Regions from separate parts of the Planococcus antarcticus DSM 14505 genome, predicted to be linked through region 3. Evidence: riboswitches for the same ligand, from Rfam matches in the RefSeq annotation. Region 3 holds a riboswitch; each other region holds the start of a gene.
The links. Region 3 has a riboswitch for S-adenosylmethionine ahead of BBH88_RS03230 (bifunctional homocysteine S-methyltransferase/methylenetetrahydrofolate reductase). Riboswitches for the same ligand answer to the same signal wherever they lie in the genome.
Positions count from the first base shown of each region.

Region 1: another riboswitch for S-adenosylmethionine. It lies ahead of metK (methionine adenosyltransferase); the one in region 3 lies ahead of BBH88_RS03230 (bifunctional homocysteine S-methyltransferase/methylenetetrahydrofolate reductase).
Region 2: another riboswitch for S-adenosylmethionine. It lies ahead of BBH88_RS15965 (methionine ABC transporter ATP-binding protein); the one in region 3 lies ahead of BBH88_RS03230 (bifunctional homocysteine S-methyltransferase/methylenetetrahydrofolate reductase).
Region 4: another riboswitch for S-adenosylmethionine. It lies ahead of mtnW (2,3-diketo-5-methylthiopentyl-1-phosphate enolase); the one in region 3 lies ahead of BBH88_RS03230 (bifunctional homocysteine S-methyltransferase/methylenetetrahydrofolate reductase).

Region 1 is NZ_CP016534.2:1,298,787-1,306,646, forward strand. It holds gene BBH88_RS06530 (metal ABC transporter solute-binding protein, Zn/Mn family) at 1-664, opposite strand, end outside; gene yidD (membrane protein insertion efficiency factor YidD) at 752-982, opposite strand; gene BBH88_RS06540 (Dps family protein) at 1,090-1,536, shown strand; gene ytkD (RNA deprotection pyrophosphohydrolase) at 1,603-2,061, shown strand; gene BBH88_RS06550 (alpha/beta hydrolase family protein) at 2,042-2,821, shown strand; gene pckA (phosphoenolpyruvate carboxykinase (ATP)) at 2,910-4,499, opposite strand; SAM riboswitch class I at 4,824-4,936, shown strand; gene metK (methionine adenosyltransferase) at 5,317-6,513, shown strand; gene BBH88_RS06565 (gamma carbonic anhydrase) at 6,574-7,089, opposite strand; gene BBH88_RS06570 (alpha/beta hydrolase) at 7,202-7,860, shown strand, end outside.
Region 2 is NZ_CP016534.2:3,247,624-3,255,483, reverse strand. It holds gene BBH88_RS16000 (acyl-CoA thioesterase) at 1-169, shown strand, start outside; gene BBH88_RS15995 (DUF421 domain-containing protein) at 221-736, opposite strand; gene BBH88_RS15990 (hypothetical protein) at 1,170-1,391, shown strand; gene BBH88_RS15985 (SEC-C domain-containing protein) at 1,460-2,479, opposite strand; gene lepB (signal peptidase I) at 2,752-3,285, shown strand; gene BBH88_RS15975 (pyridoxal phosphate-dependent aminotransferase) at 3,360-4,523, opposite strand; gene BBH88_RS15970 (carbon-nitrogen family hydrolase) at 4,609-5,415, shown strand; SAM riboswitch class I at 5,449-5,553, shown strand; gene BBH88_RS15965 (methionine ABC transporter ATP-binding protein) at 5,622-6,635, shown strand; gene BBH88_RS15960 (methionine ABC transporter permease) at 6,625-7,296, shown strand; gene BBH88_RS15955 (MetQ/NlpA family ABC transporter substrate-binding protein) at 7,309-7,860, shown strand, end outside.
Region 3 is NZ_CP016534.2:618,556-626,415, reverse strand. It holds gene metH (methionine synthase) at 1-2,842, opposite strand, end outside; gene BBH88_RS03230 (bifunctional homocysteine S-methyltransferase/methylenetetrahydrofolate reductase) at 2,823-4,682, opposite strand; SAM riboswitch class I at 4,754-4,858, opposite strand; gene BBH88_RS03225 (ISL3 family transposase) at 5,181-6,416, shown strand; gene BBH88_RS03220 (AAA domain-containing protein) at 6,423-7,860, opposite strand, start outside.
Region 4 is NZ_CP016534.2:3,635,774-3,643,633, reverse strand. It holds gene BBH88_RS17910 (hypothetical protein) at 1-1,246, opposite strand, end outside; gene BBH88_RS17905 (1,2-dihydroxy-3-keto-5-methylthiopentene dioxygenase) at 1,381-1,917, opposite strand; gene BBH88_RS17900 (methylthioribulose 1-phosphate dehydratase) at 1,933-2,547, opposite strand; gene BBH88_RS17895 (2-hydroxy-3-keto-5-methylthiopentenyl-1-phosphate phosphatase) at 2,544-3,209, opposite strand; gene mtnW (2,3-diketo-5-methylthiopentyl-1-phosphate enolase) at 3,215-4,429, opposite strand; SAM riboswitch class I at 4,505-4,614, opposite strand; SAM riboswitch class I at 5,164-5,316, shown strand; gene mtnK (S-methyl-5-thioribose kinase) at 5,392-6,582, shown strand; gene mtnA (S-methyl-5-thioribose-1-phosphate isomerase) at 6,579-7,640, shown strand; gene BBH88_RS17875 (sugar ABC transporter substrate-binding protein) at 7,637-7,860, shown strand, end outside.

The DNA of each region.
Region 1 (7,860 bases), 680 kb from region 3:
AGGTTTCCAGCTCTACAACCAATTCCGTGAAATTGCTTTCGTAAGTTTCTGCATTTTCCGGATCTGCTTCCGTCAACGAGTTCTTAATCGATTCCGCCAACTTTTCGCTCAGTACCGGCGACATCCACACATGTGGATCAGTCGAACCGTGGTCATGGCTATCGTGGCCCCCAGCTTCTTCGTCATGAACTTCTTCGCCGTGGGCTTCTTCGCCATGAGCTTCTTCGCCATGAGCTTCTTCGCCATGAGCTTCCTCTTCATGGGCTTCTTCTTTTTCATGCCCTAATGCCGCTTCCAGTTCTTCGTCTGAAATCTGATCGGCAGTAGCAATAAATTCGACATTTTCATCCTGCAGGGTCTTTTTGGCGCTGTCAATAAAGCCTTCCAGGCCCAGACCGATGGAGAACATTAGGTCAGCGTCTGCCAGCTGGATCATTTCCTGCTGCGTTGGTTCAAAGGTGTGTTCGTTTGAACCGGCAGGATAGATCGACTGCACGTCAACCAAATCACCAGCGATGCGTTCAGTGAAATAAGTCAGTGGATAAACCGTCGTGAAGACCTGCAGCTTGTCCGGATCTTCGTCGACACTTTGTGCTTCTTCGCTAGTTTCTCCACAAGCGGCCAGTAGTAAAATTAAAGATACCAATACTAAAATCTTTTTCATGTTATACCTCCAAAATGTAATGATTACGTTTTAATGACTATTAAAATACTACAGGATGATCTTAAAAAACACAAGAAAAACCACCAATTATTTTTTTGGTGGCCATTCTTCTGGAACAAAATCGATTCCGCCTTTATGGAAAGGGTGGCAGCTTAGAATACGTTTGGCTGCCAGATATCCGCCTTTCAGCGCGCCGTGCTTTTCTACAGCTTCGATGCCATAATGAGAACATGTTGGATAGAAACGGCAACTTGGCGCCGATAAAGGGGATATGAACCGCTGATAAAAGCGGAACATTCGCAGTAAAACAGTCTTCATGATTGTTCAGCTCTTTTCGTATGAATACTTGGTATGTTTATTGTAAGGGGCTTAGAGGTATAGATAAAGTATAAGAACTTATCAAACTAATTGGAGAGTGATTGGAAATGTCAAACGAATTAAACCACGAACTAAATGTGCAAGTGGCGACATGGTCGGTTGCCTATACGAAATTACATAATTTTCATTGGTATGTAAAAGGACCTTCGTTTTTTACATTACATGTGAAATTTGAGGAATTGTACAATGAGGCCACTCTTCACATGGACGAAATTGCTGAGCGTTTACTAGCACTAGGCGGTAAACCGGTCGCTACTATGAAAGAACAGCTCGAACTGTCAGTGATTGAAGAAGCTAGTAGCAAGGAATCGGCAGAAGACATGGTCGATACTGTAGTCAGTGATTACGATGAAATCATGAAATCCTTGAAAAAAGGCATGGAACTGGCTGCCGCAGACGGCGATGACATGACAGAAGATATGTTGAATGCCGTTCACCAGAATTTAGAAAAACATTCTTGGATGTTATCAGCATTCCTTGGTGAAAAGAAGTAAAATAGAATTATACAAGCGTACACTTATTTTTAGTGTACGCTTTTCTTATGGCATCGAGGTGGAAGAATGCAGTATCGGGATTTGAACGGCTATCCATGTGAACTATCATTCGAAAAAAATAATTTTTCTTACGAAAGCAGGCATGTTCTGGTAATCTGCCGCTACAACGGAAAATGGGTGCTGACGAGGCATAACGAGCGGGGCCTGGAGTTTCCAGGTGGCAAAGTAGAAACTGGTGAAAGTTTACAAGCTGCTGCAAAGCGGGAAGTGTATGAGGAAACTGGTGCCTGTGTAAATAGCCTCGAATGGTTCGCTGAATACATGGTTTATTCAACAAAACCGTTTTGCAAAACCGTTTTTGTTGGAGCGGTGGAAAAGGTGAACAAGATTCCGCTTCTTGAGACGCAAGGAATTATACTGGTGGAAGAGTTAGAGCCGGGCGGTGAGTTTAGTTTCCTAATGAAAGACGCAGGAATGAGGACAATAATAGAGAAGGTGAAACAACTTGAAAAATGGGACGATTAGATCGAAAAAACGCTATCCTTCACCCAATCCCCATGTCCGTTTAACGGAAATCGTTTATTGGTCAGAAGGTTTAAAGGTCAAAGGGATGCTTGCGGAACCGAAAGAGCCAGGAACTTATAGCGGCATCTTGTACTTGAGGGGAGGTATCCAGTCGATTGGCATGGTGCGCCCTGCCCGGATTGCCCAATTTGCTGCGCAGGGCTTTGTAGTGTTTGCGCCTTATTACAGAGGCAACCGAGGCGGAGAAGGTCGAGACGAGTTTGCCGGAGCTGATCGCTGGGATGCCGTCTATGCAGTCGATGTATTAAAGAAATTCAGCAACGGAAAGGTGCACCTGCTGGCATTTTCAAGAGGCGGCATCATGGCCTTGTGGACCGCAATTCTGCGTCCGGATATTACGTCACTTGTCACTTGGGCTGGAGTTACAGATACGGTATTGACCTACAAAGAACGTCCGGATATGCGACGCATGATGAAGCGTCTCTATGGGGGCACACCGAATACAGCACTGACCGAGTACGAAGAACGCAATCCGTTATTGCGAATCGAAGAAAACCATGTGCCGATGCTGATTATCCATGGTCTACAGGACGAAAATGTGTCCGCTGAACAGGCCTATTTACTAGAAGAGGCATTAAAGCTTAACGACCAGAAGCATGAAACCTGGTACTTTCCAAATTATACGCATTTCTTCCCGCCAGCAGCCAACCGAAAAACAGTTAAAGCGGTTTGTAAGTGGATGAGAGATACAGAGGCATAACGAGGTATCGAAAAGTGACAGTTCTATTTTTCATCTAGAACACAAAAGCCCGTTCGGAGTAAAATCCGAACGGGCTTTTGTAAACTCTTTATTTTTGAACAGGACCGCCTAACACACTGATTTCAGGTGCAACAGTACCGAACTTCTTGAAGTTTTCTTGGAATTCTTGCGACAATTCCGTTGCTTTTTGGTCGTATGCATCTTTATCCGACCATGCATTGCGTGGGTTTAATACTTCACTTGGCACTCCAGGAACTTCAGTTGGAATTTCAAAGTCGAAGATGGCTTCTTGTTCAGTAGCAACATTGTTCAAGTTGCCTTTGATTGCAGCGCGAACCATCTTGCGTGTGTAAGAAAGCTTCATACGGCTTCCAACGCCATATACTCCGCCTGTCCACCCTGTGTTAACAAGGAAAACTTGAACACCATGCTCATCGATTTTTTTGCCAAGCATTTCTGCGTACACCGTTGCGTGTAATGGCAAGAAAGGTGAACCAAAGCAAGTTGAGAATGTAGCTTCAGGTATTGTGATTCCGCGTTCTGTACCAGCTAATTTCGAAGTGTAACCACTTAGGAAATGGTACATAGCTTGTTCTTTTGTTAATTTACTGATTGGAGGTAATACGCCAAATGCATCAGCTGTTAAGAAGACAATTGTTTTTGGGTGCCCTGCTACTGAAGGGTCCACGATATTGTCGATGGCTTGCATTGCGTAAGCTGCACGAGTGTTTTCAGTTAATGATCCATCATTGTAGTCGGGAATACGTGTATCAGGATCTACAACAACGTTTTCAAGAACCGAGCCAAAACGAATCGCGTCGTAAATTTGTGGTTCGTTTTCACGGGACAGGTTGATGGTTTTTGCATAGCATCCGCCTTCAATATTGAAGACGCCGTTATCGGACCAGCCGTGCTCGTCATCGCCGATTAGCTTGCGGTCTCCGTCAGCCGACAAAGTCGTTTTGCCTGTACCGGACAAGCCGAAGAACAAAGTCACATCGCCGTCCTGGCCAACGTTTGCTGAACAGTGCATCGGAAGAATACCTCGTTCCGGCAATAGGTAGTTCATAATAGAAAAAATTGATTTCTTCATTTCGCCAGCGTACTCAGTTCCGCCGATCAAAATAATGCGTTGTTCCATCGATGCGATAATGAATGTTTCTGAAGCTGTACCATCAACTGCGGGGTCTGCCATGAAAGTAGGGGCATAAACCACAGTAAATTCAGCTTCATGTGCTGCCAATTCCTCAGCCGAAGGACGGATGAACAATTGATGAGCAAACAAGTTATGCCATGCGTATTCATTGATTGTTTGGATCGGCACACGTGATTCGTGGTCTGCTCCTGCAAATCCTTTGAAAACGAAAAGTGCATCTTTTTCTTTTAAATGCTTGATGACTTTGGCGTACAGTTTTTCAAACACTTCGCTGGAAATCGGACGGTTCACATTGCCCCAGTCGACTTTGTTTTTAGAGCTTTCTTCTTCGACCATGTATTTGTCTTTCGGTGAGCGGCCAGTGTATTTTCCTGTTTCCGCTTTTACAGCGCCTTCCCGAGTCAATACCGCTTCCCCGCGGGATGTTGCTGCTTCCACTAGTTGTGGCACTGATAATTGAACATGTACATTTTGGCCAGTTAAAAGATCCTTTAAATCGTTTGCAAAGTTCACTGAAGTCATATATATGTACCTTCCTTTTCTGTTATTCCCATGACGATGGGGAGGATGTATATTCGTTCATTAGTATAACACATTAGGTTTATTAGTCTATACTAATCCACTTCGGAAATCAAAATTATTGAATTGCACCTCTACATGAGGTTGCAAAATCCGGACAAACAGACCATATAAGGGTCATTCAAAATCTTTTTTAGTCGGCTTCCTACACCATCTGACAGCGGTCACCCAAAAAAATTCTCAAAAAAAACTAAAAGAAATAATTTTGTTTGCCAAAAACATTGACATTTTTATGCTACTTCCGTATGATGAAAAATTGAACGGATACTCTTATTCCGAGCTGGTGGAGGGGACAGGCCCTATGAAACCCGGCAACCTGCTGCAACTGCAGTGATGGTGCCCAACCTGAAGCAAGGCGCACAGGCCTTGGATGATAAGAGTGAAAGGTGCTTAAGATGATTTTCCTTTCCTCATGATGAATGAGTGAAAGGATTTTTTTATGTCTATAAGAACATACATTTGTGAGTTTGAGCGAGGCTAGGGAAGCGGCATATTTTGGTCTAGACCCCAGCACCCAGATTCTCGGGATCATAAGCCACTCTGGCTGTGCGACAAAAACACGTTGCTTCGCCAGATCGTCTCATGCCCGTCGAATCTACACGGGCGCTTGCGCTTTTCTTATGGAATGCCCTTAATCCTCGTGTAAAAGGCCACAACGGCTTGAAGTTCAATCCGGATTTTTCTGGAACAAACTTGACATGGGAAACGAGTACCGTATCAATTTCGAGAGCAATCTCGCAGGATATAAGGAGGAACATTTTTGAAAAACCGTCGATTGTTTACATCAGAATCAGTAACAGAAGGACATCCGGATAAAATCTGTGACCAAATATCAGATGCTATTTTAGATGCAATCTTAACCGAGGATCCAAATGCGCGTGTCGCGTGCGAAACAACAGTAACTACAGGGTTGGTTCTGGTAGCCGGAGAAATCACCACTTCCACTTATGTAGATATTCCAAAAGTTGTTCGACAAACCGTAAGAGAAATCGGATACACGCGAGCTAAATATGGTTTTGACTCAGAAACAAGTGCTGTTCTTACAGCGATTGATGAGCAATCACCGGATATTGCTGCAGGTGTCAACGTAGCACTTGAATCACGCGAAGGCCAAATGACAGATAAAGAATTGGATGATATCGGAGCAGGCGACCAAGGGTTGATGTTCGGGTACGCTAACAATGAAACAGAAGAATTGATGCCATTGCCGATTTCGTTGGCGCATAAATTGGCGCGCCGCTTAGCTGAAGTACGCAAAGAAGAAATTCTTCCGTATTTACGTCCAGATGGCAAAACGCAAGTGACCGTTGAGTATGATGAAAACAATAAACCACTTCGCGTGGACACGATTGTTATCTCTACTCAACATCATCCAGAAGTAACTTTGGAGCAAATTCAACGCAATATTAAAGAATATGTCATTAAAGAAGTTGTACCAGCAAAATGGATCGATGAAGAAACCAAGTACTTCATCAACCCAACTGGTCGTTTCGTTATTGGCGGACCTCAAGGAGATGCAGGCTTGACTGGCCGCAAAATCATCGTTGATACATACGGTGGCTATGCACGTCACGGCGGCGGTGCTTTCTCAGGAAAAGACGCGACAAAAGTTGACCGTTCAGCAGCCTACGCTGCTCGTTATGTAGCGAAAAACATCGTAGCAGCTGGTCTTGCAGACAAATGTGAAGTGCAATTGGCGTATGCAATCGGTGTAGCACATCCTGTATCGATCGCTTTTGACACGTTTGGCACTGGTCTTGTCGATGAAGACAAATTAGACGATTTGGTACGCGCGAACTTTGATTTGCGTCCTGCTGGAATCATCAAAATGCTAGATCTTCGTCGCCCGATCTACAAGCAGACTGCAGCTTACGGACATTTTGGCCGTACAGATGTTGATTTGCCTTGGGAACGTACAGACAAAGCAGCGATCTTAAAAGAACAGGCTGGCGTATAAGCTGGCATGTAAAAAAAGGACGACTAGGCAGTAATGCCCGGTCGTCCTTTTTTTAATGCTTTACTCTTTTTGAAACGATTTGTAATAAGCCCCTTTTTCAGCGTACTCACGAACAATTCGTTCCATGTCTTCTTTGTCGTCTTCGCGGAGTTCGCGAATGACTTTTGCAGGACGACCGAGAGCAAGCATGCCAGGAGGAATCACTTTGCCAGGGGGCACTAAACTGCCCGCCCCAACAAACGCACCTTCTCCGACTTCTGCACCATCAAGAATAATAGAACCCATGCCGACCAAAGCGCCTTTCCGAATGGTGCAGCTATGCAGAGTCACTTGATGGCCAATCGTCACGTTGTCTTCAAGGAGCAATATTTTCCCTGGGCTTTGGTGAAGCATGCACAGGTCTTGAATATTAACTTTTTCACCAATAATCGTTGGGGAAACGTCACCACGAATAACGGTGTTAAACCACACAGAAGAGTCTGCGCCAATCATCACGTCACCGGAGATGGTGGTATAATCTGCAATAAAAACAGATGGATCGATTTGGGGGGATTTTTCTTTAAATGGATAAATCATGGCAAAGCTCCTTTAAACAAGATAAGATATTCTTAATCGTAACAAATCAAGTCAAAACGTCAAATTAAAATACAACATCAAGAATTGATTGGCAGGGAAAGGAAGTTGGATTATGTGGAAATGGCAAGCTGACGGACCAGCAAAGGCAGTAGTCTTGTTGATACATAGTGCATATGAACAACATTTGCGTTATGCATGGCAAATTGAAAAGTGGCGTTCGGCCGGTTTTGATATCTATATGGGTGATTTGCCGGGTCATGGCAAAAACGCAGGGGCAGACAAGGTTCACCGGGAGTCATTCGATGACTATGAGCAGGCAGTTAATGATATGCTGAAGCTTTCGTCAGAAAATGATCTGCCGGTGTTTGTTATTGCCCACGGCCTCGGTGCTACGATCACCATGAATGTCCTCGGCAACCGCAAATTCAATGTAGCAGGCGCCATCTTTACGTCTCCTTGGCTGCAGTTAAAGAAATTGCCGCCAAAAGCGCCGAATGCATTCCCAGGCGTTGCGCAATTGACGGGCCGCAGAAAAATAGACCATGGCATCGAGCTGCGCCATCTAACACGCGACCGCTTTTCTTATAGCCAGGAAACCGAAAGCAAGCTTTATCACTCTGTTATTACTGCGGGATGGTATAAAGAGTTACAGGGATATATGAAAGAAACTGCAGCTGCTGTTCAGGTGTATCCTCAGATTCCGACTTATCTACACACAGCGGAGCGGGATGTGATCACCGAAAAAGAAGCGGCTCGCCAATGGCTGCTGAA
Region 2 (7,860 bases), 1.1 Mb from region 3:
AGAAAAGCTGACGACGGAATCGTTCTTGACGATGGTTGCAATGGGAGACGATGGAAAGCCGACTCCTGTGCCTCCTGTTCTGCCGGAATCGGAAGGTGAAAAGCGATTTTTTGAGACGGCTCCTGCCAGACGTGAACACCGAAAAATGAGAGTGAAAACACCAAGGTGATAGCGAAAGGTGCGTGGAATAAAATCCACGCACCTTTTGAAACGGCAATTATTAACTGGGTGAGTCAAGGTTTGACTTCACGTTCTCTAAAGAGTTGCCTGTTTCGCTGCTTATGACAGAAAGGCTACCATCCGTCTCTAATACAACGGCTTTCACTTTCTCAGTAGAGCCGAAACCGCTGTTACGGATCGCCTGTAGAATTTCAATTTCTTTGATGCGTTCCTTTTTCATGGCGCTTCTCAAAAATTGTCCGTCCAGAAACAGCAGGCGGGGTTCCGACTTGATAATGTTGTTAAACCAACTGGAATGGACAGACAGCAGGGTGAATACATACTGCAAAAATATTAATAAGGCAAACGCAGTCATTCCTTCGAGCAGGCTAATGCTGTTGTTCAATAAAATAGTCGCCAATGTTGAACCTAAAGCTACGGTTACGACTAAGTCAAAAGCGTTCAGTTTGGTTAACGTGCGTTTTCCTGAAATGCGTAAAAAAACAATTAAGCCCACATAGGCCAGAAAGCCAACTGTCACAATCCGAATAAAACTGTCGAGCGTAATTTCAAACATGGTATGCCTCCTTTTGTTGTATTTTTATGAATTTATCCACATGTTGATAAGTTTTTTATACAGGAATATCAACAAAATTCAAACACCTTATCCACATAGCACACAAAAATAGCATTTTACTGTGTATAAAGGGAAGGAATTGGAGAATTGTGATTAACAATCTATACAAGTTGAACGAAAGAAGTATCCTATTAAAAATGGCTTCGGTTGCTTTGAGTATGGCGCTCGCCCGCGGCAAGCGGAGCTGTTTTGCGGCATATCGATTATGAATATTCACTAGTTCAACTTATATAGTATTTCCCTGTTGTTCTCTATGATTCCCGCTAGAGTTATCAACAAACAAAAATCAAGCGGAAAAACAGTGGAAAAGATTGTTGTTTTTTCAAAAAGGGAATAGTACTATTACTTTATCTTTGAGCGGGGAGCGATTAGAATGGAATCTTTCCTGAAACTGATCCGTTATGCCGGATTACTGATTTTTGTTGTAGGAATCTTGCTGTCTATTGTGACTTTCATCAACTTCATTTTCAGTTTGACCGATGTTTGGTGGCTTCAGATTTACTTTATTCGTCTGTATTTATTGTTGTTGGTTTCAGGAATTCTGCTGTATATCCTCATTACTTTTCGCAAAAAAGACGACGAAAAAAAGGAGTAGCCGCGGCTACTCCTTTTTTCTGTTTCAATGCTGGGTAGGATGAAAATATCCTCCCGGATGACTAAAACTTATTTTTTTGCCAGTAATTCTTCGAAATAAGTGCCAAATTCTTTTGAACGCTTCAAAATCGTACTTGAAGACACGGCGAATTTTTCACTTAAGTCTTTTGCAGACAGCATCGGACCTTTGATTAGTTCGTGATCCTGCAAGAATCTCCAGTATCCGGCTACAAGAGCTTCCGGTTTTTGGACAGTTGGCTGCTGGCTGACAAGATAGCTGTTTAAGATGCTGGTGATATTGTTGATTGTCTCTTCATCAAAATCTGCCTGCTCGATATGCTTGTCAAGTTCTGTCATAACCGAATCGTGTTCTGGAGAAAGCTTGATGCTTTCTTCTACGCTGCTAGTTGAATACTTGACGATTTGTTCAACAACTGCTAAGTAATTATCGCGCAGATAACTTTCATCCTGTGAAGCATTTTCAGCAGCGATTTGTGTTTTCAGCTGCTCAAAGAATGGAGCGAATTCCCCAACGACCGTCAAGTAGCCATTAAGGAACAGGACGCCTTCTTTTCCGACACGGGAGTCCGGCAGAAGAATTGCCAGTAAGCCTTGTCCGTTTTCCATATCGGTTGGCGGCTGATCTGCTATTTGAAGCGTTTCACCCGTAAAGATGTCTGTGAACTGAGCTGTTTCTGTATTGCCTTCGATGTATTGGCCAAGGAATACTTTTACATTTTTCCAGTTTCCAAGCACTTCTTTAGTTGAAGGGCGTTGGGATAGCTCAATTTGTTTAGCCAAAAAGTCTTCCCATAGTTCTGGCTTTTTCATGAACAGGAAATTCTCGATAACAAATGCTTGCGCATCGTTTTCAGCCATGGACTGCATCAAGCGTGGCTGCCATGCCTGTTGAAGTTCACGAAAATCGGCGAGTTGCTCCTGATTCGGATTTTCCGAGAAGAACTGCTGGCGTACTTTGAACAGTTCTTCATTCACCAAATCATTGATGGACACAGTTTGCTGTTTTCCGTGACATTTTTTGTATTTTTTGCCGCTGCCGCATGGACAGGGTTCATTTCTTCCTACCATTCTAATCACCTACATTTTTTATTGAGTGTAACATATAATTGCGACGGGCTCAAAAGTCTGACGATTCAGACGCCAGTGGACTATAAAGAAAACGGATAAGCGGGTTGGAATGGTGATTGATAAAATGGGATGCCACTCTTTTCAACTTTCAAGATGCTCTTGCGCTCATCTTTTCGGAAAGTGGTCATTGGAATCGTGAAACACCAAAAGTATGCATGAAGTAGAAGTCGTATTATAATAAAAAGAATTAGCAACGAGTAGGAGGGAACAATGTGTATGAAGATCCGGTAAAAGAATCTATTTCCTGGATGCGGGTCATCTTTTTGACAGTGCTCATTGTTCTGATGTCACGGCATTTCTTGTTTGAACCCGTGGCTGTTCACGGCGAATCCATGATGCCCACATTCGAAGATGATGACAAGGTCGTACTGATGAAAATTTATACAATAGAAAATTTTGATATGATTGTCTTCACCGCACCAAATGGAGTCAATTTTATTAAGCGGGTAATTGGTGTTCCAGGTGACCGCATTTCCATGGAAGACGATCAACTATTTGTCAATGGTAGGGCTGAAGCTGAGCCTTATTTGGATAAGAACCGAAAAATAGTGGAGCAGCAGGGAACTGTAAGACTAACTGAGGATTTTGAGGAATTTACCGTGCCTGCTGAATTCTATTATGTTTTAGGGGATAATCGTCTGAATAGCATGGACTCCAGGGTGTTGGGGTTTATTTCCAAGGACTCGATCGTCGGTGAAGTGAAAGTTAGGCTTTCTCCTCTTGAGCATGTTGGGATTGTAGAATGACGAAAAAACAGTTTATCGTTCCGAAGCGGAAAAAAGACAGTTGCTCTAATTTGGGCAGCTGTCTTTTGTGCATTTTAGAATAAGTTTAATTTATCGATGCGGTCTATCGCTTCGATGATGCGGGTTTCATCAACCAATAATCCGACACGGATAAACCCTTCTCCACCATCGCCGAATCCACTGCCTGCAGCAACGGAAATATCTGCTTTGTCAAGAAGGAAGTCAGCGAACTCTAGACTCGTAAAGCCTTCTGGAATCGGTAGCCAAGCAAAGAAAGAGCCAAGCGGTGCTTTAATTTCCCAGCCGATGCGTGAGCATTCTGTGACGAGGACATTACGGCGCTTTTCATAAAGGTCCACCAACTCGTCTACGCATTGCTGATCAGCATTCAGTGCTTCAGCTGCAGCCAATTGGACAGCGGGGAATAAGCCGGCAAATAAATGGTCCTGGACTAAGTTTAACGCTTCAATCATTTTAGCGTTGCCGGCAGCAAATCCGATACGCCAGCCGGCCATATTATAGGTTTTCGATAAAGTATACATCTCGACGCCGACTTCTTTGGCTCCTTCGGATTGCAGGAAGCTCACTGGTTTTTTTCCTTCGAATCCGACAGCTCCGTAAGCGAAATCATGGACAACCGCAATGCCATTGTCTTTTGCGAAAGCAACTGTCTCATCAAAGAAATCTTTATTTGCTACTGCGCCTGTTGGGTTGTTGGGATAGTTCAAGTACATCAGCTTTGCTCGCGTTCGGACAGATTCCAGCAGTTTGCTGTAGTTCGGCAAATAGCCGTTTTCAGGGTCTAGCCACATCAGCTCATAGTCAATGTCTGCAAGTGGAGCACCTGACAGGTAATCAGGATAGCCAGGGTCCGGCAGCAGCAAGAGGTCTTGTGGATTCAGCAATGCTAACGGCAACTCGACAAGGCCAATTTTTGTTCCTGCCAAAATGGCTACTTCTAAATCGGGGTCGATGTCTACGCCGTATTCACGTTTGTAGAAATCCACTGCAGCTTGACGCAATTCTGAAATTCCACGGAAAGGTGAATACTTATGCGTTTTTGGATCAGCTGCGGCAATTTGCAGCGCTTTGACGATATGGTCAGGCGTCGGCTGGTCGGGATTGCCCTGGCCAAGGTTAATGACGTCACGGCCTTCGGCTATGGCTTTGCTTGTTTTGGCAACCAGTGATGCAAAAAATTGTGGGGGCAGGTTTTGCAGGCGATTTGAAAATTCCATAAGATTCTCCTTGTTTTCGAAATAATTGCACATCTACTCCGAATCTTATAGAATTTAAGTTAGCTTGTCTACTGGAGGAGAAAATATGAAAATTGCATGTGTTCAGATGGATATCGTATTCGGAGAGCCCGAACAGAACTATCAGCAAGTCATGAATTATTTAAAAGAGGCAACCGCGAACGGGGCGGAGACAATCGTTTTGCCTGAAATGTGGAACACAGGATATGCATTGACTGAACTCAGCGCTTTGGCAGACAGTACTAACCGGACAGTAGAGTTGCTGAAAAGTTTTGCAAAAGAACACGCTGTGAATATTGTTGGGGGCTCTGTTTCAACAGAGAAAAATAACAGCTTTTATAATACGATGTATGTTGTCGATAAAAACGGTGAGCTTGTTTCAGAATACGACAAAGCACATCGCTTCGGTTTGATGGATGAGCATATCCATCTTGAAGAAGGAGATACACTTGGTACCTTTAAACTGGACGACACTGTTTATGGCGGAGTTATTTGCTACGATATCCGTTTTCCCGAATGGATTCGTGCTCAGGCGCTGAACGGCGCAAAACTTGTTTTTGTGTCAGCGGAATGGCCGGAAGCACGGATTGACCATTGGCGTATTCTGCTGCAGGCACGCGCCATCGAGAACCAATGCTTTATCGTTGCAGTGAACCGCATCGGCAGCGACCCGAACAATGAATTTGGCGGCAGCACGATGGTAATTGCTCCCTGGGGAGAGGTTCGTTTGGATATGAAGAAGCAAGAAGGCGTAGGTTACGTGGAAGTCGATTTGGCTGAAGTAGAGGAAGTCCGGAAACGAATTCCGGTTTTCGATGATCGTCGCGAGAAATTGTACGAAAAATTCAAAAAGTCGATTGACACTCCGCAGTAATGTCTGTAACATAAAATTCAATCAAATAACAAGAACTTATCAAGAGAGACCGAGGGTTAGGCCCTATGACGTCCGGCAACCCCCGAATGGGAAGGTGCCAAGTCCTGCGGAACACACAAATGTTCCGGAAGATAAGTCGAGAAATTAAACTTTTTGATGTCTCTTTCTTGATGAAAGAGGCATCTTTTTGTTGGCGGGAGGAAGCTATGATACAGATTCAGAAATTGACAAAAACATATACAACTAAACATGGCACCGTCACCGGAGTGGACAATGTTTCATTGGGTGTCGGAAAAGGCGAAATTTTTGGCATCGTCGGTTATTCAGGCGCCGGCAAAAGCTCGCTGATCCGATGCATCAACCTGCTTGAACGGCCAACCTCAGGCAGCGTGACAGTAGATGGCAAAGATTTGACCAAACTGAACGGAGGACAGCTGCGAAAAGCGCGTTTGAAAATCGGTATGATCTTCCAGCATTTTTACCTGATCAGCCAAAAGACAGTTTACGACAATATCGCTTTTGCGCTCCGAGCAGAAGGCACCCCCGCGAAAAGCATTGAAACCCGTGTAGAAGAGCTGCTGGAAATGGTCGGTTTATCCGACAAACGGGATGTCTATCCAGCCCAGTTGAGCGGCGGTCAAAAGCAACGCGTCGGTATCGCGCGGGCATTGGCCAACAATCCGGCAGTGTTGTTGTGCGACGAAGCAACATCTGCACTTGATCCCAATACGACTTTATCTATCTTGCGGTTATTGAAAGACATCAACCGCAAATTGAACATCACGATTGTGCTGATCACCCATGAAATGAATGTAGTTAAAGAAATCTGTGACCGAATGGCAGTCATGCAGGGTGGACGCGTCATTGAAGAAGGACAGGTATACGACATTTTTGCAGAGCCCCAAAAAGATTTGACGAAGGAATTCATTTCCAGTGTCGTATCATTCAATGTTCCAGAGCATATCCTGAGCGAATTTACAGGGACCCTGGTGAAAGTGCTATTCAAGGGCACTGTAGCAGGAGAAGGTGTAATTTCTGACATGCTGCAGCATTATCCGATAAAAGGTAATTTTTTGCACGGAGCAATCGAATACATTCAAGAACGGCCTCTTGGCATTTTCATCATGGAATTGAAAGGGACTTCGTCCGCTGTGATGGATGCATTAAAGTATATGGAAAGCAGGTCAGCAATCGTGGAGGTGATTCCGAATGGGCATTGAATGGGGACGAATTATCGAGCTATGGCCGGAAATACAGACTGCATTTTTTCAAACGTTAACGATGATTGGCATCTCATTATCTGTGGCATTAATCGTTGGTTTGCCACTGGGAATTTTGCTGTTCATCACTGACCGCGGCTTGTTTCTTGAAAATCGTCCAGTGAATTCCGTGGTCGGTTTTATTGTTAATATCGTTCGCTCTATTCCGTTTATTATTTTATTGGTGGCACTTATCCCGTTGACGAAATTCATTACGGGAACGACAATTGGCCCGATTGCGGCAAGCGTATCCTTATCGGTTGCAGCCATTCCTTTTTTCGCACGGATTGTGGAAACCTCACTCCGTGAGATCGATAAGGGTGTTATCGAGGCAGCAATTGCAGTAGGGGCCACACCCTGGATGATTATTAAAGACGTTCTGCTGCCAGAAGCGAAAGCGAGCATTATCCAAGGCGTTACATTGACGATCATCAGTTTAGTGGCCTATTCTGCCATGGCCGGCGTTGTAGGAGGCGGAGGCATTGGAGATTTGGCCATCCGCTTCGGTTATTACCGGTACGATAATACCATCATGATTGTCACAGTCGTCATTTTGATTGTGCTGGTCCAATTGATTCAACTGGCAGGAGATTATACAGCGAAAGCCATCGATAAACGATAAGGGGAGAATGACATGAAAAAACCAGGATTGATAGTGGCAGCAAGTGTGCTCGCTTTGGCAGCATGCGGCAGTGGAGAAGAAAATGAATCGGCAGGGACAGAACAAGCTTCAAAAGACATTAAATTAGGTGCTACTGCGGGGCCTTACAGTGATATGCTGAGCCAGGCAATTGTGCCAAGCTTGGAGGAAAAGGGCTATACGGTCGATATTGTGGAGTTCAGTGATTATATCCAACCGAACGTGGCGCTTGATGGCGGCGATATCGATGCCAACCTGTTCCAGCACACCATTTACTTGGAGAATTTTGAAAAGGAGCAGGGCATGGACCTGTCAGCATTAATCACAGTACCGACAGCACCTATGGGCATCTATTCAAACCAATTCGATTCATTGGATGCTATTGAGGATGGAGCGACCATCGCGATTCCGAATGATCCGGTGAACGGTGCACGTGCATTGCTTATGCTTGAGGACGAAGGCTTGGTCGAGCTGGATCCTGAAGCTGATGTCTTGCAGGCTTCAGAACGGGACGTTGTCACAAATACAAAAAACCTGGTTTTCCAG
Region 3 (7,860 bases):
ACCCCAAGAATTCGGTTGCCAGTTCATGCAACTCGACTGCACGCGGATCACCTTGTGCTAAGGTTTTATCACTATAGCCTTTTAAGCCGAGGTGATGGCCAATCAATGTACGCATATTGACGTATGGATACAGATGCGCCACGGAATAATCCTTTAACACATGACGGCGCAAATCGTTCGGAACATACACTTGAACATCTTCACGAACGGTTTTGACTGGCTTCTCAGCAACTGCAACAGCCGGCTTCGCTGTTCGCACAGCTTCAGAAGCTTGGCGTTTTTCTTGTTGTGCATCTAATTCCAGCAGCAACTCCGCTTTTCCGGCATCACTTTGCAGACGATTCGCTAAGTCTAGTCCTTGCATTGCGTCTTTCGCATAAATGACCGGTCCGTCGTATTCCGCTGAAATCTTGGTTTCCGTAAAGCGTCTAGACAACGCCGCACCACCAACTAGAATCGGCACATCAATGCCTGCTTCCTTGAAATCTTGCGCAGTAATAACCATTTGCTTCGCTGACTTAACGAGTAACCCAGACAAGCCAATCATATCCGGCTTTTCTTTTCGAATCACTTCAATCAACGTGGCCGGTGTCACTTTAATGCCGACATCAATCACTTTAAAGCCATTATTGCTCAAGATGATTTCGACTAGGTTTTTGCCGATGTCATGGACATCCCCTTTAACCGTGGCCAGCACAATCTTCCCTTTTCCAGAGTCATCTTCTTTCTTCTCCATAAACTGTTCGAGGAATGAAACCGCAGCTTTCATAACGCCTGCACTTTGCAGCACTTCGGCGACAATCAATTGATTGTCATTAAACAATCGACCTACTTCGGCCATTCCTTTCATTAATGGTCCATTGATAACATCCAGCGGTTCATCGTATATTTCCAATGCTTTTTCCAAATCTGGAACCAAGCCTTCTTTTGTTCCCTCTATAATATAGTAGGCGAGGCGATCAGGTACCGTTTTTGGGATATCGTCTTCGGTTTTCTCTTTTTTCTTGTCGCGGTAGAAAGCGGTAAAATCAGCCAATGTGGCATCTGTCGTCGTAAACAGCAATTCATTGGCCATATCAATTTCTTGTTTCGGTATCGATGCATAACGTTCCAGTTTTTCGGTGTTGACGATGGCATAATCCAAACCTGCCTGCGTGCAATGGTATAAATAGACCGCATTCAAGACTTCACGGCCAACCGGCGGCAAGCCGAACGATACGTTACTGACACCTAAAATGGTTAATGCACGCGGCAGTTTTTCTTTGATTAAGCGGATTCCTTCGATGGTTTCCACCGCAGAGCCGATGTATTGCTGATCACCCGTGCCCACTGGAAATACCAATGGATCGAAAATAATGTCTTCCGGCGCTAGGCCCCATTTATTGACCAATAAGTCATAAGAACGTTTTGCAATTTCCAGCTTGCGTTCACGCGTGACCGCCATTCCCACTTCATCGATCGTGCCGACCACAACTGCCGCACCGTATTTTTTCACCAACGGCATGACCGCCTCAAAGCGCTCTTCTCCGTCTTCTAAGTTAATCGAGTTGATAATGGCCTTTCCCTGGGAAAACTTTAATGCCACTTCAATGACTTCTTCGTCCGTGGAATCGATAACCAGCGGGACTTTGACTTTTTTGACGACTTCTTTCATGAAATGTGTCATGTCTTCAACTTCATCACGATCCGGATTCGCCAAACAAATATCAATGACATGTGCGCCATTCTTCACTTGTGCACGTGCGATTTCAGACGCTTCCTCGAACTGGCCATCAACAATTAGTCGTTTAAATTTACGAGAACCGATGACATTTGTTCGTTCGCCAATGAATAAAGGACGCATGGTTTCGTCGTATTGCAGCGGTTCAATGCCGGAAACGACATGACCGTGATTGACAGGATCCGGTTTTCTTGGTGGCAGGCCTTCCATCGCTTCACGCACCGCCTTAATATGCGCGGGCGTTGTGCCGCAACAGCCGCCGACCACATTCAACCAGCCTTTATCCGCAAATCCCCGCAGCTTTTTCGCAAGCGACTCGGGTGTTTCGTGATAATGACCTTCTTCATCCGGTAAACCAGCGTTCGGGTAACAGCTAACGTAGCCGTCCGACAGCTCAGACAGCGAACGGATATGGTCTGTCATGAATTCCGGCCCGGTTGCACAGTTCAACCCGACCGATAGCGGTTTAACGTGTTCAATTGAGATGTAAAACGCTTCGATGCTCTGGCCCGCGAGCGTGGTACCCATCGGTTCGATGGTCCCTGAAACCATAATTGGCAATTCGATTCCTGTTTCTTCAAAGGCTTGTTTGATGCCAATGGTTGCCGCTTTGACATTCAGCATGTCTTGGCTGGTTTCCAGCAGGATCAAATCTGCGCCGCCTTCGATCAAGGCCTTGGCTTGTACATAGAAGTTTTCCCGCATTTCATCAAATGTTGCGCCACCTGTCACAGACAAGGTTTTCGTCGTCGGCCCAATAGCACCCGCCACAAAACGCGGCCATTCCGGTGTTGAAAAAGCATATGCCGCTTTTTTGGCGATTTCCACTGCGCGTCGGTTGATTTCCGCCGCCTGACTACCAATTCCATACTCATCCAAAACAATTGGCGTACCGCCAAAGGAATTGGTACAAAGAATATCCGCTCCCGCTTCGAGATAAGCGGTATGGACATCCTCGATGACATCCGGACGGACAATATTTAAGTACTCGTTGCAGCCGTCAAACTCTTCGCCCCCGAAGTCTTCAGGAGAAAGATCGACGTTCTGGATCATCGTTCCCATGGCTCCGTCGATGATTAATATTCTTTTTTCAAGTTGCTGTTCAATAAGATGTTTGGGCATGGCTGCGATCGCTCTCTTTCTGTTGATCTAGTTGTCGGATGTAACGGATCAATTCAACGGTCATATCGTAACGGACGAACGGAGTGATTAGGTAAATGCCGTGGAACAGCTCCGCCGCCGTATCAATCAATTCTTTCGCGATTTGGATGCCTTCCACTGTTGCGCGGTCTTTGTCTTCGCCGCACGTACGCATGCGTTCGAGCGCATCGTCCGACAGCTTGATGCCCGGCACTTCGTTGTGCAGGAATTCCGCACTGCGAATACTGGTCAACGGCATCACACCAATGAAAATCGGTGTTTCCAGATGTTTGGTCGCTTCGTGGATTTCGATGATTTTTTCTTTGGTATAAACCGGCTGCGAGATAAAATAATCCGCACCGCTTTCGATTTTCTTTTCAAGCCTTGCAACTGCCCGGTCTAGTACACGGACATTCGGATTGAATGCCGCAGCGACCGAGAAGTTGGCTTTTTTCCGCAGCGGCTTGCCGGAAAATGAAATACCTTCATTTAGCTTTTTAATCAATTGGATTAATTCCATACTCGATACGTCATAGACGCTGGTCGCTCCCGGGAAATCACCGACTTTGGTCGGATCGCCCGTCACGGCGAGTATATCATGCATACCGAGCGCATCAAGCCCCATCAAATGCGATTGCAGGCCAATCAGGTTACGATCGCGACAAGTGATATGGGCTAGCGGTCGAATGTTTTCCGTATGCTTGAGGATTGAGCCCATTGCCATATTGCTGATGCGCGGCGACGCCAGCGAATTGTCCGCCATGGTCACGGCATCGACTCCTGCTTCGTTTAAAGCAACAGATCCTTCCATAAATTTAGTGATGTCCAAATGGCGTGGCGTATCCAATTCCACAATGATGGTTCGTTCCGTTTTTGCTTTTTCGTGGAGCGGCTTAACCTCCAACGCTTCCGCTTCACGGATGACAATCGGTTTTCTGGCTGTTACTTCTTTATGGAAGATTGGTGGCAAATTGCCGAGATGCTTTTTCACCGCTTCGATGTGCTTCGGTGTTGTGCCACAGCAACCGCCGATCAAACGAACGCCTTCTTCTCTCAATAGCAAAGCAGCGCGTCCGAAATAATCTGCTTCCGATTCATAGACGATCCGGCCATCTTCCACATCCAGCAAGCTGGCATTTGGGTAGGCAGAAAGAAAAGCTGTTTCAGGCAAAGTGACTTCTTCAAAAGCTTGGATGGTGTGGTGTGGCCCAAGACGGCAATTGACTCCGACAATATCGGCTCCGAGTGCCTCCAATTGATGCAAGGCATCATTCAAAGACATGCCATTTTGCAGGATGCCTGGGTCATGCATCGATACTTGTGCAATTAATGGCGTGTCTGTGATGCCTTTCAACTGTTTAACGGTTGCCGCCAACTCTTCAAAATCGTAATAGGTTTCCAGTAACAATCCGTCTGGGTTTCCGGCAAGCAAATGACTGGCTTGCTGGTCAACCATCGCAATGATTTCCTGCAAGGTAGCGTCACTTTTACGAATTCCTCGGATGCCGCCGATCGTTCCAAAGACAAATTGACCACCCGGTGCCGCTGCGCGTTTAGCGATTTCAATAGCAGCTTTGTTGATGTCTGCGACTTGCTCTTCTAGTCCGTAACGGGCAAGTTTGAATGCGTTCGCTCCGTAAGTATTCGTTTGGATGATATCTGCTCCGGCTGTAATGTAATCTTGATGGATCTTCTCGATGATTTCGGGGCGTTGCAAATTCAATTCCTCGTTGCAATACTCGATTCCGTAAGAATACAGCAAGGTTCCCATGCCACCGTCCGCCGTTAAAATTTTAGTCTTCAGTTCATCCAATAAGCCCATCTACTCACCCCCCTATATATACAAAAAAAGCCTCCGTGAAAAAGAAGGCTTTACGATATCAAACTCGTTCCTTTTCATCTGCCAGACAATTTCTTGCCTGCTGGATTTAGCACCTGACCTTTCGGCTGGTTGCTGAAGCGTCACAGGGCCAGTCCCTCAACTTCTCTCGATAAGAATTCACTATTCAATTTTAAGTGTTCTACGTATGGTAACCGTATCTGTTGAGCAGGTCAAGGGAATATAACAATAAACAATGAATTTTCTGTTATTTATTTCACGATGTACCAGTCGAAACAAAAAGCAGCTCCTAGATGTTTGTTGGAACGCGGCTCCTAATGAAAAGCTACGCGGAAAAATTCTCTTTGACTTTCCTATATTTTAACTTCTATTTTTTTTGGCTCAACACCAAAGTCTGTTCTTGACGTGAAAAACGATACAAAAAAACACCTGTATCCTCTATAGTTGAAAGTACCACCCAACAACGAAAGAGGTATACAGATGCACACTCATTTTACCAATTTTCTTCTTAATATAAAAGAACTTTCGGTTTCAGAAGTCCAAAAAGTGGAGGCCGACGTTTGGATTCAGGTCCAGCCGACCGACCGCCTCCAAGCGTGTCCGCAATGCCAGGGAACAGAGGTCATCCGGAAAGGCTGTGCTTATCAGCGGAAAGTACGCCATCTTTCTGCTTTTGGCTGCCGTGTCTTTCTCTTTCTTCCGGCCATCCGGTTGATGTGTAAACAGTGCGACGTTTCATTTGTCTGGCAATATGGGTGCGTCGCGCCTGGGAGACGGTATACAAAACAGTTTGAAGCTTCTCTCCCGCGTCAGGTGATCGGCGCAACCGTGACCCACGCAGCGAAACAGACACAAACACCGGCTACGACCGTGGAACGTGTGTTCAAACAATGGATGGAAACGGAAAGTGCACATGTCCAGGGCACTTGCCAGGAACAGGCTCTAAACAGCAGCCAGTTGGTTTTGGGCATCGATGATTTCGCAATTCGGAAAGGCCATACGTATAATACCGGGATTCATGATTTGCGCGGCGGAACGTTCCTGGACATCATTCCGGGTCGAAGACTGGATGAACTGCGGGCTTATGACCAAGTGAATCCGAAATGGCGCGACCTTCAACCGGCGGCCGTCGTCATGGATCTGGCAACAGGCTACCACACGTTCATCAAGGAACTGTATCCGTCGGCGATCCGGATTGCCGATCGGTTTCACGTCAATCGCTACGTAACGGAAGCGCTGCAAGTGGTTCGGAAACGGGTCGAGAAAGAGCTTGCTTCCCGCGCCCGTCATCAATTGAAGCAGCATCACCGAATCCTCGGGAAACGGGCGGATCAACTGTCCGAAAAGGAAAACAAATTGGTTAGCCAATTCCTTCAGTATTCAGAGGTTTTACGGAAAGTCTACGAATGGAAAGAAGCATTTATCACTTGGTACGACTGCAGTGCCAGTCATTCTTTGGCTGAAAAAGGATATGCACGATGGCTGGAACAAGGGGAACAAATCGAACATTTCGCTGTACAGAATTGCCTGAAAACCATGAAAAACTGGCGGAAAGAAATCTGTAATTACCACCATCTCCGCTTCACGAATGCGGCGGTGGAAGGACGGAACAACAAAATCAAGGCCCTGCAGCGTCGACATTACTTCACGCGGAATCCCAAGCACTATAAACAACGGATTCTGCTGGAATGTAACGAAGAACTTTTACGGTGTTAAAAAGAATCAAGTACATGTTTTGGTGAAGAGCCTTTTTTTTACTGCTATATATTTCGCAATGGTTTCATAATGCGTTTTAGTGGCAAAGCGCTGATAGTCTGCAACGATGTAAAATTCTTTTTTCGCACGCGTTACAGCGACATTCAGTAAATTCGGTTTTGAGCATGACCATTGAGCAGCTCCGTCACTATCAGCATCAGTTCCTGCAACAAAATAAACGATTTCCGCTTCTTTTCCTTGGAAAGTATGGACCGTACCGATGGATTTTTCTATCCAATCAGTGATTTTTTGTGGCTCGATAGATAGTGCTTTCAGTTTTCTGCGAACAGCTGTTTTCAAGCCATCTTTGACCGCAGTAAATGGCGTAATAACAAAAATAGTTGGCTCTTTGTTTTCTGCTGACCAATGTCCAGCGATCAGCTCTGCAATCAATTCACCTTGTTCTTTGACGTATTGACGGTTAATAGCTTTTCCTGAACAGTCATACCAACCAACTTGTCCTATTTCTTTTTTCACTATTACCATCTTCCCTTCATAGGCAATTTCATTGGCGATGGAAAACATCGGATCAAGGCAACGGCGATGGACCCATAATGGTGTTCCGATCCAGTCTCCACTAATTTTCCATGTGCCAGTCGGGTTTGCACGATCCGCTAAACTTTGAACAGAAGCACCGTTGCCGATAAAGTCCTCTTCCAGCTTATAATGCTTCCGGATATCCGTTAAAATCGTCTGATCTATCGTAACTACCGGCTCAATTTGAATTGGATCTCCAACTACTATGGCTTTTCGTGATCTCCATAAAGCACCCGCTGCCTGTTGTGGACTTGCCTGCCCTGCTTCGTCAATGAATAGATAGTGGATAAAATCCTTGTCTATTCCGCGATACATAGATGATAAGCTTGCGAAAGTTGTGCTCACGACCGGCGTGATCAAATGAATGATGTTCCACATATTTTTAAGGTAACGGACATGATCTTCATCATTTAAATTTAGTTTGTTTCGCGACATTAACAAGCGGATGGCATCCTTTACAGTCACATAATTAAACGCCAAAAATAATTTATGCAGTTTCATCGCTTTCAGGAACAACAAGCCCCGTTCAAAATTCAGCTCATCTGTCAGCCAAATTGTCGCTTTCTGCCTTTTTTCATAGGCCTCAGTATGCCCCTGCCAATATTCTTCAGTCGGCAGCACAAGTCCTTGTTTTTCATAGTAAGAAAGTTTCTCAAAAAAAGATTGCTGTTGCTCTTCGAGTTGCTGTTGTTGGTCCTGCAAGTCATTTCGCTGTTGCTGAATTGCAAACTGTCTGGAATGCAAGGTTTTCAATTCACCCAAGTATTGAACAAGTTCTTTTTTGATTTCATCTCTTTTTACATCTTTTTTGCCAAGCATCTTTTGGAAAAATGGAAGATTTGGCAAAATCGCTAATTCACTTTCCGTT
Region 4 (7,860 bases), 750 kb from region 3:
TGGTGAACGGCTGCCATTCCCCATCCTCGTAGACTTCAAATGCCTGTCCGTTTACACGGGAAGGGTAAGCAATGCCGTCCTTCTCGGCGGCAGTTGCTTTGACCGTTTCAAGATCTTTTTTCTTATCTTCTGTATTTGCTAAAATGGTTTCCATCATCGGTACGTAAGTCTGCCAGTAAAAACTTTTTTCGGCATCCAGCGATTCCGTGGAAACAAACGAACGCAGTTTCGAAAACCCGGAATAGCGGTAGAAGCCCGGAACATCAGCAATATCAACAAAATCTCCTGCAAAATAATAAAGGTCTGCTCCGTGCTTGGATTGATGGAACACGGCCGGGAAGTTCTCGGGGATGCCGGCCGCTTCCAGCTTCTTACTGCCTGCGCTTTCGAGATCCCATCGATAGTCTGCCAAGACCTTGGTGTCTGCAGCTGCCTGGTTAATATCAAACCAATAAGCGAAAGAAGGGCTGTCCGCTAAATCAAACTGGTCAGTGCCTTGTTCGGTGAAGGCAAGGTGAAGTCCGTCGGTGCCGACTTCGCCTGCCTCTTCGGAAAGGACCACGATTTCGCCTTCGTCATCATTGACCAAAACAAATCCAGCACCTTCAAAATTCCATTTCACATCATTTTTTTCATAATTGTCAACAATCCACTGAGGAATTTCCCCTTCAGAAGAATGGAGGTCCGCGAAATGGCGTCCACTCCAGCCGCTCCATTCGAGTCCAAGAAATTCATTCATATCCTGCGCGACTTCTTTGGGAGTGGGGGAGGCAAAGGTATTGAACTCCACAACCAAGTCCGTACCTTGAGACTGAACCTGCTTTTTGATGGTCTGCCATTCGCTCATTTGGAGTCCGCCGGAAATTATGGACGAACTGCCTGGTGTTTTTTCTGCTGATTGCCATGGGAGATCTTCTTCATAGACGCCATAGGAATCCGCCAAGTAAATGAGATCGGTTCCAGACAAATCTTCAGGCAAATCACGGATCGTGTAGCTTTCATCTGTTTCATCGGGAAAAAAGCCGTAATAATCGGCATTTGCCTGGTATGTACCTTGAGAATCGGATACATAGCGGTGGTGATTCAGCAGCCAAGTCAGCCCCTTATGCTCCCGGTAGCTTTCAGTCGGCACCGTCTTATCAATAATCGCTACGTTCAGTCCTTTTTCTTCCTGAAAAAGCCAAACCATAATGGGGAGTCCAAGTAAAATAACAACTGCCAATAGGGACAGAAGCACTTTTTTCATTTATACCACTCTTTTCTATTTGCAGAATATATCTTGGGAATTATTATAGCTTAAAAATTGAATGAAATAAAAAAATTACCTATTTTTGCAAAATAAAAAAAGATCCGACAGAGTCGGATCTTTGCATCGCATTATTAGTTTTGAACGCTGCTTTCTTCCTGATAAACCGGCACCCATCCTTCTGTTGTAACGAAAATGCGAACCGCTACAACTTTTCGGTCATCCGCAAGGGTAAAGTAATGTGTAATGTTTTCAGGAACCGAGATCAAGTCGCCTGGCGTCAGGTGGACTTCAAAAAAGCGTTCGTCTTTGCCCTGGATGATAAAGACACCATGACCGCTGACAATGTAGCGTACTTCATCATCTGTATGGATGTGTTTGCGCTGGAAGTTTTTCAGCAGCTCATCTAGTTTCGGGTTGGAATCTGACAGGGAGATGATGTCCGCTGCTTGATATCCGCGGCGCTGGGAGATGTCATCGACTTCTGTTTTGAATGCTTGAAGGATCTCTTCTTTATCTTCATCGCTTAAATCGAATTTTTCGCGAAGATGCTCGGGCAATTTATCGTTGTCCCAATGTTCATAAACGACTTCCTGCTGCTCTAAAAATACCGCTACCTCTGTTTGCGCTTCGATTGTTTCGTTTGTTCCTTGAATTTTAATGATAGCCATCCTAATCTTCCTCTCTTATTTTAAGTGTAGTTGCACTGCCAATTGGTATTGAAATAAAAACTCACAGGCTTCAAGCAGTTTTTTCGCTTCAAAGCCGTCCCTTCCCCAGACGGTGATGCCATGGTTGCGGATCAGCACTGCTCCTTTATCAGCTGTAATGAAAGCTTCAAACTCTTGGGTGAGCGTAGGGATATCCGCGTAGTTGGGGATGATGGGGATAGTCAGTACCGCATCCTCTTTCCATAATCCGAAGGCCTTGATCAATTCCTGCCCTTGGAAATCGATTTTTCCGGCATCGCCGTATAATTCGGAAATGACATTATTGGCAACTGTATGAACATGGAGACTGCAGCCAGCAACTGTCTTTTTATAAATTGCACAATGCAGCAAAGTTTCTGCAGAGGGTTTTAACAGTGTTTCAACAGCCGGCTGGCCATTGGCGTCAACGAGCAAAAAGTCTTCATTCGTGCGTTTTTTCTTGTCTTTGCCGCTGGCGGTGACCAGGAATTCGAGTGGGTCGTCAGCCACCTTGATGGCAAGATTGCCGCTGGTTCCCATAAACCAGTCACGAATCGCCAGTTCATCTTTGACATCAGCCAGTTCCAGCCATTTTTCATGCAATTCGGTCATAACTTCACTCCTATATATTCATCAACAATCGCGATGACTTCGTGGAAAGTTTCAAATGGCTCATAATCGATGCCAGCCTCTTTGCATTTTTCAGCCAGCAAATCCCTGGCAATGACGAAATCTGCTTCTTTTGCAGCTTCCCAGTCACTGATGGAATCTCCGATAACGATGCTTTTCGTTTCAGTGTCCAAAAGTTCTCGGATGACGGATGGCTTACAGCATCCGCAGCCCTGGCTGGTACAGTTTTCATCGCAGCCATGTGGAAATTCTAGTTTGATGAGATCTCCTGAAAAGTCAGCGCTGTTGCAATAGATATCGTTAAAGGGTCCGAAAGGTTCAAGCAGCGGATAGACGAAAAAATCAATGCCACCACTAACAATATACAAAGGAAGTTGCTGTTTTTTTGCATGGGCGACAAAATCGCTAAAACCTTCGCGTATCTCTGCTTGCTCCAGAACATATGAAATAATTTTGTCTTTTTCCGAAACCGGCAGCAAAGAAAACATTTTCGCAACACCCTCGCGTATCGAGATGGATTGGTCAAGAATCTGGTCTTTGATTAGTTCCCAGCCAGGTGGATCAAATTTCTTCATAATGGCGATGATATTGTCATTAGCTGTAATCGTGCCATCAAAATCGCAAAAAATAATCGGCTTGTTCAATTTGTTCACCCCCATAGCTCAAGTGCAGTTTGCAATTCTTTGTGTTGTTTGCTGGCGGACTGCAAGGTTTCTCCCTGCAGCACTGCGTCAATTGCCTGCCTGAAAGCTTGTCCTCCGCCAACGGCTCCGGCTGGATGTCCATGAACACCACCGCCAGCATTGATAACACTATCAATTCCGTAATCAGCTAATAGTAAAGGCACAAGCCCCGGATGGATACCGGCGGATGGTACGGGGAAGCTGCGTTTTAGTGGACTGTCCCGCGTCAACTCTTTGCCGAGTTCGAGAGCGACTGTTTTCTCCAATGCGACGCTGCCATAAGGTGAAGGAAACAGGGAAAAATCTGCGCCAGCATAACGGATCAATTTCCCAAGTGCGAGCGGTGTAGCGAGACCGTAGAAGGCAGAGGAAGTGAAGGCACCACTGAAGGCGGGGTGAGCCATAAGCGGCAATCCGATTTCCTCATCTTCAGCTAGTTCCTGTAGCACATCCAGCCCATATGCATGGACGTTGAACAATAAGGCATCGGCTCCAAGCTCGCGTGCTTTTCGTGCTTTTCCTCTCAGTTCGGAAGTTCTGCCTGACAGATTCACCGCATAAAGCGTGCGGTGACCTGTTTCTTCATATACATCATCCAGCACTCGTTTGCCCGTGGTGATACGACTTTCGAATGGGGTCAGCGGATTATCGAATAAAATTTCATCGTCTTTAACAAGATCCACGCCGCCTAATGCCTGCTGGCGTAATTGAGCGGATAGAAAATCCATATCGCGACCGATGACACCTTTGAAAATACTCATGAGGAGCGGCCGTCCGCTTACCCTGAGTGTGTTGCGGATTTCTTCAATCCCGAAGCGCGGTCCAGGAAAATGGCTGAGCAGATCATGGCTGAAATCCAGGTCCAATAGCTTTACTTCGCCATCCAGTGACAATTTGCCGAAAACGGTGGTCAGGATGGCGGGCAAGTCAGCTGAGAAATTAACGCTTGGGTAGGCAATCGCAAGTTCTGCCTTTATCAGATCCGGCTTTAGTGGATGGCTATCTCTTTCGAATTCCTCGACGGAAACCACATTTCCCTTATGGTGTTTCAATTGTTCCTGTTCAAGCAGCGGCAAATCTGTCCAGGAACCGATAGTCAGTCCCAAAGCGATGCCTTCTGCCTTTTTTTCGAACGAACCAGGCTTTCCGTACACTTGATAAGTAGCGGTCAACACGCTCATTTGTTCCACACTCCCATATAAATTTTAAAAAATAAAAACCTCTTCAAATAAGAAGAGGTTAAGGGCGTTAACAACTTCTTATTTCTCAGCCATCGGTTCTGGCTGCAAGAATTAGCACCGTATCCATTATTGGACCGGTTGCCGGGTATCATAGGGCTTGTCCCTCCACCTGCTCTGAATAAGAAAGATATGAAATTGGGTAAGTCGGTTTTATAGGTTCAACGATTTCCGTGGTAAGACTAAACATCTGGTTCTGCAGAGAAGAAATCGCTTCAGACGGACGCTTTCCGCGGGCATGGCCTCTGCCGCTTCCTTTGCTGCGCTCAGTCCAGTGGCTCGTGCTCATGCTATTCCCGCAGGAGTCGCCGCCTTCCACTCTTTCTTCCAAGATATCATTAAAACATAATAAATATCAATGAATATAAAATCATTTTAAATATTACTTATTAGGAGATGGAGCAAACCAACGGAGACTCCTGCGGGAACAGCTCAGCGACATAAAAGAAATCCACTCGGGCGTTAAGCCCGAGTTAGTTCAGCGCAAGCCCGCGGAAAGCGTAGTTGGGTTGCGGAATCTCATATTGAATACAGTAAAGTAATTCTGATTATTTCATGCGCGTAGAAATCTGTCAACTCCGTTGTCGCAAAATTGGTTTTATTGAAAAATTGGATTGACAGCAAATTCTGAATCGTGATAGGATTCGTTTCATAACTCAATAGCAAGACAAGTAGTACTCTTATCAAGAGCTGGCAGAGGGATTTTGGCCCGATGACGCCCAGCAACCGACCGTAATACCGTTGTGAGACGGGGCGCTTTGGCGCCAGGGTGAAAATCCTGCAAGGCACGGTGCTAATTCCATCAGAAATTTATTTCTGAAAGATAAGAGGCATGGAATCTCTTATTCTGGCCTCTTTCTTTTTGAAAGAGGCTTTTTATATTGCAGATGAAAGGAAGATAAATGATGACTCTTACTGTTCCAACTACTTATAAGGCATTAACCGAAGCGACAGCCATCGCATTGGCGAAAACGGTCTACACATTTGACCACGCGGCTCAATTGACTTGCCGGGAAATCGGTGACGGCAATTTGAATTATGTTTTCCAAATCGAGGATACTGAAACAGGCAAACGGATAATTATCAAGCAGGCATTGCCCTATGCCAAAATCATAGGCGAAAGCTGGCCGCTGACATTGAAGCGTGCCACGATCGAAGCCAACGTCTTAAGAAAACACGGAGAATTTGTTCCATCATTGGTACCGGCTGTCTATGCGACGGATGAAGAGCTGGCCATTACCGTGATGGAGGATTTGTCCCACCTGGAGATTGTGCGGGAAGGCTTGATCAACGGACAGAATTTCCCGAGGTTGTCGAAGGATATTGGCGAATACCTGGCACTGACTTTATTCCATACATCGGATTACGGCTTGCATCCTTTTGAAAAAAAGCGCTTGGCCGCCGAGTTTTCCAATCCGGAGCTATGCAAAATTACAGAAGACCTCATTTTTACAGATCCGTTCTTCGACATCGATACCAATGATTACGAACCCCAGCTTCAGTCGGCGGCAGAAGCGATTTGGAGCGATCGGAAGCTGCAGCTGGAAGTTGCTAAATTAAAGAAAAGCTTTTTGACCGAATCGGAAGCCTTGCTGCACGGCGACCTTCACACAGGCAGTGTTTTTGCGAGCCAGACGGAAACCAAGGTAATTGATCCGGAGTTCGGTTTTTACGGTCCGATTGGGTTTGATGTCGGCTTGTTCCTAGCCAATCTGATTTTCCAGTCTATCACACGAGAAGGCGAGAATCGCCAAGTCATTGTGGATGATATTGGAAAGACATGGGAAGTATTCGCTTCTTCATTCGGCGAGTTATGGAACAAGCAGAGCGTTGAATCGTTCAGGGCGACAGAAGGCTACCTGGAGTATGTACTTGGTAAAGTACTGACAGATGCGACCGGTTTTGCAGGATGCGAATTGATCCGCCGGACAATCGGCTTGGCACATGTCAAGGACCTGGACAGCATCGAAGACACGGAAAAAAGAACCAGCTTCAAGAAGCAGGCGCTTGAGACTGGACGGGCTTTAATCCTGCAGGGTCAGCAGACAGCGTCAATTGACGATTTACTGGAAATTTTGGAGGAGGCGCGCAAATGAGTATTCCTTTGTCCATCAAATGGAATGGCCAGAAACTGACTATCCTGGATCAGCAAAAACTGCCGCATGCCATTGAATATTTGACGCTTGAAATTGTTGAAGACGTTTACGATGCGATTTTCTCATTGAAGGTTCGCGGTGCACCTGCGATTGGCATTACCGCAGCATACGGATTGGCCATCGGAGCCAAGCGGCATGACACGGATTCATTGGAAGCTTTTCAGCAATATGTCGAAAAAGATGCAGCGTATTTGAATTCCTCCAGGCCGACTGCGGTCAACCTCGGCTGGGCACTCAGCCGCCTGAAAGACAAGGTTCGGGAGGCAAAGAACGTACCGCAAGCAAAGCTGTTGCTGCTGGCGGAGGCAGTGGAAATCCACCAGGAAGATGAAGCGTCCTGCCGCAGCATCGGCGAGCATGCACTGGTGTTGCTACAGGGGCAAACGCGGGTCATGACCATCTGTAACGCTGGTTCGGTTGCCACTGCGAAATACGGCACTGCGTTAGCACCGTTTCATCTTGGTAGCGAGCGTGGTCGCGGGTTTGAAGTGTTCGCGTGTGAAACCAGGCCAATTTATCAGGGCGCGCGCCTGACGGTATGGGAGCTGCAGCAGTCGGGGGTAGATGTCACGTTGATCACCGACAGCATGGCCGCACACACCATTGGAACCAAAGAGATCGAAGCCATCATTGTCGGCGCCGACCGCATCGCAGCCAATGGCGATACCGCCAATAAAATTGGAACTTATAATTTAGCCTTACTGGCTGCCGCATTCAGCATTCCGTTTTACGTGGCAGCACCGGTTTCGACCTTTGATCTGTCAATTGAAGACGGTACCGCTATTCCAATCGAAGAGCGCAACCCGGAAGAAATCACCCATACGAACGGGAAGCCGGTAGCGCCTCTTGGGACGAAAGTATTTAATCCGGCTTTTGACGTAACGCCGGCACACCTCATTACTGCCATTATCACTGAAAAAGGCATCATTACTGCAGATTATCAAAAAAACATCTTTGATTTGCTTGGCGCATCTACAGGAAAAGGAGAAAGAATATGAAAAAACAATCCATCTGGCTGCTTGTTGCATTCCTATTTATGAGTATTTTATTGGCTGCATGCCAGCCGCAGGGAAACGTCAGCGAAGAAACGACTGCTTCGGATACCGAGGCTGAAGTTTCAGACCATCCACTTGCAGGCAAGGAAATCGCATTAATCATGCAAATCAACTTAGGAACATTTTCTGCTCAATATATTGCCGGGGTAGAAGAACAGGTTGA